Regions from separate parts of the Streptosporangium sp. NPDC051022 genome, predicted to be linked through region 1. Evidence: riboswitches for the same ligand, from Rfam matches in the RefSeq annotation. Region 1 holds a riboswitch; the other holds the start of a gene.
What was found. A riboswitch is a leader RNA that binds a small molecule or an ion and turns the genes downstream of it on or off. The one in region 1 is predicted to bind glycine.
Positions count from the first base shown of each region.

Region 2: linked by a shared signal. The riboswitch ahead of gcvP (aminomethyl-transferring glycine dehydrogenase) and the one ahead of gcvT (glycine cleavage system aminomethyltransferase GcvT) in region 1 are both predicted to bind glycine.

Region 1 covers NZ_JBFBCF010000002.1:448,547-451,941, forward strand. Annotated here, with positions in the region: gene AB0N02_RS06025 (L-serine ammonia-lyase) at 1-75, opposite strand, end outside; gene gcvH (glycine cleavage system protein GcvH) at 172-561, opposite strand; gene gcvT (glycine cleavage system aminomethyltransferase GcvT) at 558-1,649, opposite strand; glycine riboswitch at 1,690-1,774, opposite strand; glycine riboswitch at 1,777-1,875, opposite strand; gene AB0N02_RS06040 (gamma-glutamyl-gamma-aminobutyrate hydrolase family protein) at 2,094-2,789, opposite strand; gene AB0N02_RS06045 (3-oxoacyl-ACP reductase) at 2,904-3,395, opposite strand, start outside.
Region 2 covers NZ_JBFBCF010000022.1:100,446-103,840, forward strand. Annotated here, with positions in the region: gene gcvP (aminomethyl-transferring glycine dehydrogenase) at 1-1,663, opposite strand, end outside; glycine riboswitch at 1,822-1,913, opposite strand; gene AB0N02_RS30560 (MerR family transcriptional regulator) at 1,929-2,459, opposite strand; gene AB0N02_RS30565 (bifunctional nuclease family protein) at 2,694-3,164, opposite strand; gene AB0N02_RS30570 (MerR family transcriptional regulator) at 3,244-3,395, opposite strand, start outside.

The DNA.
Region 1 (3,395 bases):
GGCCATCGGGCCGCCGGTGTGCGAGCTGGACGGGCCGATTCCGATTTTGAAGAGGTCGAAGACGCTGATCGCCACTGATCTGTTCCTGTCTTCACGTGCTTCCACGTGGTTCAATCGCCGTGATCATGCGCGCCGGTGGACGCGCATGATCACGGCACAAGCTAAGAGATTTCAGGACTCGCCCGAGGTGAGCGCGGCGTACTCCTCGGGGGACAGCAGGTCGTCGGCGTCACCCTCGATGCGGACGCGGAACAACCAGCCATCACCGTAGGGGTCACTGTTGACCAGCGAGGGGTCGTCCACGACGATCTCGTTGACCTCGACGATCTCACCGCTCACCGGTGCGAAGATGTCGCTCACCGACTTGGTCGACTCGACCTCGCCGACCGCGTCACCCGCGGTCACCGTCGCGCCGACCTCGGGCACCTGCACGTAGACCACGTCACCCAGCGCGTCGGCGGCATAGGCGGTGACACCCACGGTCAGGGTCAGGCCGTCGTCGATGCCCGAGATCCACTCGTGTTCCTTGGTGTAGTGCAGGTCCTCGGGAATGTTGCTCACTTTTTCCTCCTGTAGAAAGGCAGTTCAACGACCTCGACCGGCTCACGGCTACCCCGGATGTCCACGGCCAGGCCGGTGGACACGCCGTTGTCCACGTAGGCCATGGCGATGGGCCTGCCCAGTGACGGGGAAGGCGCTCCGCTGGTGACCTCTCCGACGACGGAACCGTCGTCCGCGAGCACCACCGGATATCCGTGGCGGGGCACCCTGCGGCCGGTCGCGATCAGACCCACCAGACGACGTGTCGGCGGGACGTCCCTGAGCGGTTCCAGGGCGGCCCGGCCGACGAAGTCGCCCGGCTTGTCAAACCTCACCACACGGCCGAGCCCCGCGTCGAACGGAGTCAGTTCCGCGGACAATTCGTTTCCGTAAAGCGGCATGCCCGCTTCGAGGCGGAGGGTGTCGCGCGCGGACAGACCGGCGGGAAGCAGACCGTACGGCTCGCCCGCCTTGGTGAGCGCGGCCCAGAGCGGCTCGGCGTCGGCGGCGGCGACGAACAGCTCGAAGCCGTCCTCGCCGGTGTATCCGGTGCGGGCGATGAGGGCCTGGTACCCGGCCACGGTCGCGGGCAGGCCCGCGTAGTACTTGAGCCCGTCGAGGTCGGCCTCGGTCAGCTCGCCCACGATGTCGCGGGAGCGGGGGCCCTGGACGGCGATCAGCGCGTACTGCTCGGAGCGGTCCTCCACCGCGGCGTCGAAGGCCCCGGAGCGCTCGGTCAGCTCGGCGGCCACCCGGGGGTAGTTGGAGGCGTTGGCGACGACCATGAACTCGTCGCCGGCCAGGCGGTAGACGATCAGGTCGTCCAGCACGCAGCCCCGGGAATCGACGATCATCGTGTAGCGGGCGCGTCCGGGCTCCAGAGCGGAGATGTGGCCGACGAGCGCGTGGTCGAGCGCCTCGCCCGCCTGCGGGCCGGTCACGAAGATCTCGCCCATGTGGGACAGGTCGAACAGGCCCGCCGCCTGGCGGACCGCCTTGTGCTCGGCGGACTCGCTGCCGTAGCGCAGCGGCATCAACCAGCCCGCGAAATCGGTCAGCGTCGCGCCGAGGGCCTCGTGGACGCCGCGCAGCGGCGTGGGTCGGGACATGTTCGCACCTCAGACAGGGGTCGGATGAGAGCATCCTCCCCCTCTGTCATGGATGCCTGAGAGCTTCGCCCGTTTTTTGCCGGACTTTCACCTTCGGCGAGGCCACAGGGCCTGCTTTCCAGAGGCACCTACCCGCACGGTCCTTTGCCTTGAGAGGTTCGCGGGGAGGGCTTGCTCCTTCAGGGGTCCTGGCCTGGCTGTCAGGACGCTCTCCCGCACGGGTTCATCGGTGTCGTGGCCAGCCTAACCGTACGTACCGGCCGAGCGAAATCCCCGCGCCGTCCCGTTCCTTCCCGGCCCCCGCCCGGCGCCCTCCCGCCGGGGGCGTCCTCGCGGGCCGGCCCGGGCCCGCCGTCCGGGAAGGCGGCGGGTTCGGCGGCCGGTTCAGTGGCGGACTCAGCGGCGGACTCAGTGGCGGACTGAGCGGCGGACTGAGCGGCGGACTCAGGGGCGGGCGTGCCGTACCAGGGCCTCGAAGAGCGCGGACTCGCCGGAGGCCTCGGGGTGCCACTGGACCGCGAGGGCGAACGGATGTCCCTCCAGCTCGACGGCCTCGACCGTGCCGTCCGCCGCGCGGGCGGTCACGGCCAGGCCGGTGCCGACCTCGTCCACGGCCTGGTGGTGGTAGTGGGCCACCTCGGTGGGGTCCGCGCCCAGGATCTCGGCGGTCAGGCTGCCGGGGACGGGCCGTACCGGCATCCGGCCGAACAGGCCGGGGGCGGGCGCGTGGGCGCGGTCGCCGACCACGTCGGGCAGGTGCTGGTGCAGGCTGCCGCCGAGGGCGACGTTGAGGACCTGCAGGCCCCGGCAGATCCCCAGGAACGGGATCCTCAGCTCCAGCGCGGCCGCGACCAGGCCGAACTCGGCGTCGTCGCGGAAGTCGCGGACGTAGCCGGTCTGTTCGTGCGGGGCCCGGCCGTACCGTGCCGGGTCGATGTCACCGCCGCCGGCCAGGATCAGCCCGTCCAGACGGCCGGCCACCGTGGCGGGCTCGCCCGCCGGGGGCAGGATCACCGGCTGGCCGCCCGCGCGGACCACGTGGTCGACGTAGTCGTACGGCAGCAGCGCGGTGGTCGTCTCCCAGACGGTGAACCTCGCGGGCTCGACGTAGCAGGTGATGCCGATGACGGGACGGGACATGATCTCTTTCCTGCCGAGGCCGGGACGTGGGGCGCAGATCCACGTCCCGGCGCGCTCTCGATGGCAACCGATGACGGCCACCGATGGAAGACGGTGGCCACCAGGGACGGGTGGCTACAGCGGTGTGACGTAGGCGCCGGAGATGCCGCCGTCGACCAGGAACTCGGAGCCGGTGATGAAGCTCGCGTCGTCGGAGGCCAGGAACGCCACCGCGGCGGCGATCTCGGAGGCCTCGGCGAACCGGCCGAGCGGGATGTGCACCAGGCGGCGCTGCGCGCGCTCGGGGTCCTTGGCGAACAGCTCCTGCAGCAGCGGCGTGTTGACCGGTCCCGGGCAGAGCGCGTTGACCCGGATCCCCTCGCGGGCGAACTGCACCCCGAGCTCCCTGGACATGGCCAGCACCCCGCCCTTGGACGCGGTGTAGGAGATCTGGCTGGTGGCCGAGCCCATCACCGCCACGAACGACGCGGTGTTGATGATCGATCCCTTGCCCTGGCGCCGCATGTAGGGGATGGCGTGCTTGCAGCACAGGTAGACCGAGGTGAGGTTGACCTCCTGCACCCGGCGCCAGGCGTCGAGGCCGGTCTCCAGGATCGAGTCGTCGTC
Region 2 (3,395 bases), on a different contig from region 1:
CGGTGACCTCGGCCAGCCAGCCCTCGAGCTCCCCGATCAGCTCCGCGTAGCCCGCGGCCTGGTCCTCGGGGGCGTAGGGGTGCAGCCCGGCGAACTCCGGCCAGGTGATCGGCTCCATCTCGGTGGTCGCGTTGAGCTTCATGGTGCAGGAGCCCAGCGGGATCATCGACCGGTCGAGCGCGATGTCCTTGTCCTGGAGTCTGCGCAGGTAGCGCAGCAGGGCCGTCTCCGACCGGTGGCTGTGGAAGACCGGGTGGGTGAGGTAGTCGCCGGAGCGCGTCAGGGCGGCGGGCAGCGCGTCGTGCGCGGCGGCGTCCACGTCGGCCAGGACGGCGCCGCTGACCTCGAAGGCGGCCAGGACCTGCTCCAGGTGGATGAGCTCGGTCCGCTCGTCGCAGGTGATGCCCACGTGGTCGGCGTCGACCGGGCGCAGGTTGACCCCGATCTCCCTGGCCGCGGCGACGACCTGGGCCGCGCGGCCGGGCACCCGGGCGAGCACGGTGTCGAAGAAGTCGGCGTGGACGACCTCGACGCCGCCGTGGCGCAGGCCCTCAGCCAGGACGACGGCGTGCCGGTGGACGCGCCGGGCGATCCGCCGCAGGCCCTCGGGCCCGTGGTAGACGGCGTACATGCCCGCGATCACCGCGAGCAGCACCTGCGCGGTGCAGATGTTGCTGGTCGCCTTCTCCCTGCGGATGTGCTGCTCGCGGGTCTGCAGCGCGAGGCGGTAGGCCGGGCGCCCGTCGGCGTCCTGGGAGACGCCGACCAGGCGGCCGGGCATCTGCCGCTGCAGGCCGTCGCGGACCGCCATGTAGGCGGCGTGCGGGCCGCCGAAGCCCAGCGGGACGCCGAAGCGCTGCGAGGAGCCGATCGCGATGTCGGCGCCGAGCTCGCCGGGGGCGGCCAGCAGGGTGAGGGCCAGCAGGTCGGCGGCGGCGACCACCTGGGCGCCGCGCGCGTGGGCGGCGTCGGCGACGGCGCGGAAGTCCCCGAGCCGGCCGCTCGCGCCCGGGTACTGCACCAGCACACCGAAACACTCGGGCAACTCGGCGGTGAAGTCGCTCTCGACCAGCTCGATGCCGAGCGGCTCGGCCCTGGTCCTCAGCACGGCCTTGGTCTGCGGCAGCGCGTCGGCGTCGACCACGAACACGTTCGAGGCCGTACGGCCGGCGCGGCGGGCCAGGGTCATGGCCTCGGCGGCGGCGGTCGCCTCGTCGAGCAGGGAGGCGCCCGCGACGGCGAGCCCGGTCAGGTCGGAGACGACCGTCTGGAAGTTGATCAGGGCCTCGAGGCGCCCCTGGGAGATCTCCGGCTGATAGGGGGTGTAGGCGGTGTACCAGCCCGGGTTCTCCAGGAGGTTGCGGCGGATGACGGCCGGGGTGATCGTGTCGTGGTATCCCAGGCCGATCATGGAGGTGAGCACGGTGTTGCGCCCCGCCAGGGCGCGCAGTTCGGCGATGGCCTCGGTCTCGCTCGCGGCCGGCGGCAGCTTCAGCCGGTCCTTGGCCCGGATCGCCTCCGGCACGGCCACCGCGATCAGGTCTGCGGTCGAGGCGAATCCGACCGCCTCGAGCATGCGGGTCTGGTCGGTGTCGGCGGGCCCGATGTGACGGGCGACGAACGGCAGAGGGGTCAGCTCGCTGAGCGGTGACAGATCGGTCATGGAAAGCCTCCCGAGGCGGTGGAGACCGGCGCTGGGCGCGGGCGTATGCCGGATCTCCCCCTCTGTCATCTCAACCTGAGAGTTTCACCTCCCTCGGGCGGGAGGCTTTCCCCGTCGGTGAGACACGCCTGGCGGACGCGCCTGCTTTCCAGAGTCGCCTCGTCCATGCGGTACCGGGTGCCTGAGAGATTCCGGGGAGGTTGCTCCTTCGGCGCCCCGATCGCGTCGGGGTCTCTCCCGCGCGGAGTCAGCAGCGCCCCCAACCTTACCCCGTGCGGCGAGCCCGGCGACGACGGGCCAACTCATCCGCCTGGTGATCGCCTAAAGGGTTCTGGCCCGACTCCGCGCGCTCTCCGGGAAGGTCCGCCAGGGAGCCCTCCACCTCCTGCCAGACCCGGCCGAGCGCGATGCCGAAGACACCCTGACCGCCCTGGAGCAGGTCGATGACCTCGTCGGGCGAGGTGCACTCGTAGACGCTCGCCCCGTCGCTCATGAGCGTGATCTGGGCGAGGTCGTTGACGCCGCGGTCACGCAGGTGCTGGACGGCGATGCGGATCTGCTGGAGGGAGACGCCCGTGTCGAGCAGCCGCTTGACGACCTTGAGGACCAGGATGTCGCGGAAGCCGTACAACCGCTGGGAACCGGAGCCGTGGGCGGCCCTCACGGTCGGCTCGACCAGACCGGTGCGCGCCCAGTAGTCCAGCTGCCGATAGGTGATGTCGGCCGCGGCGCAGGCGGTCGGGCCGCGGTATCCGATGTCGGCGGGCGGTTTCACCGGCTGCCCGTCGAACAGCAGACCTGCCTCACCAGCACGCTGGCGTGCCTCCCCGCGCCGTTCCGGGTCATCCTGGTCGGCGTTTCTACCCTCGCCGCTGCTGACCGCCACGCGGACCTCCGGCTTTCTCTCATCCCGCGGCCTGATCTGGGGGTTTGCGCACGGCCACGGGTTTCACTTGCACCGTAGGACTGGGACCAAGATCAGTCAACGACCCTACCCGGCGCGTCGTGAAGCGTAAATGCACCGAAATTCCTACCCCGCGCGGCCGAAGTCCTCGGGCGTGATCGTGTCAAGGAACTCCCTGAACTTCTCCACCTCGTCCTCCTGGTCGTCGGGAATGATCACCCCCGCTTCCCGGACCACGTCCTCGCTGGCGAAGATGCGGGCACCCGTTCGAAGCGCCAGGGCTATGGAATCCGAAGGACGGGCGCTCACCTCGACCCCGTTGGAGAACACGAGATCGGCGAAAAATATCCCGTCACGGAGTGCGACGATGTTCACCGTGCTCAGCCGGACACCGAGCGCGTCGAGCACGTCGCGGAAGAGGTCATGGGTGAGTGGCCGGGGCGGCGGCTCTTCGGCCTGAGCCATGGCGATCGCCGTCGCCTCTGTCATGCCGATCCAGATCGGCAGGTAACGCTCCCCATGCGCCTCCTTCAGCAGGACAATAGGCTGGTTTGAGGGCATCTCAACCCGAACGCCCACGACCTCCATCTGCAACACGGGCTGCTCCGTCTTCGCTGGATTACGACCGGTTTGTTCAACGTAACACTCGTGGGGGGACGAGTGCCTGGTCAGGTTCTCACCGGCCCAAGTCTCCACGCACGGCGGAACGCAGGAGTGAGGCGTGCAATTCCAGTAGAAGGCCGGAAATCTCCCTGGCCGTCTCGTCGGCCCGGTCGATGGCTCCTGGGGCCCTGCGGCGAAGCAGCGGGGCGACGGCCTGCTCCACGA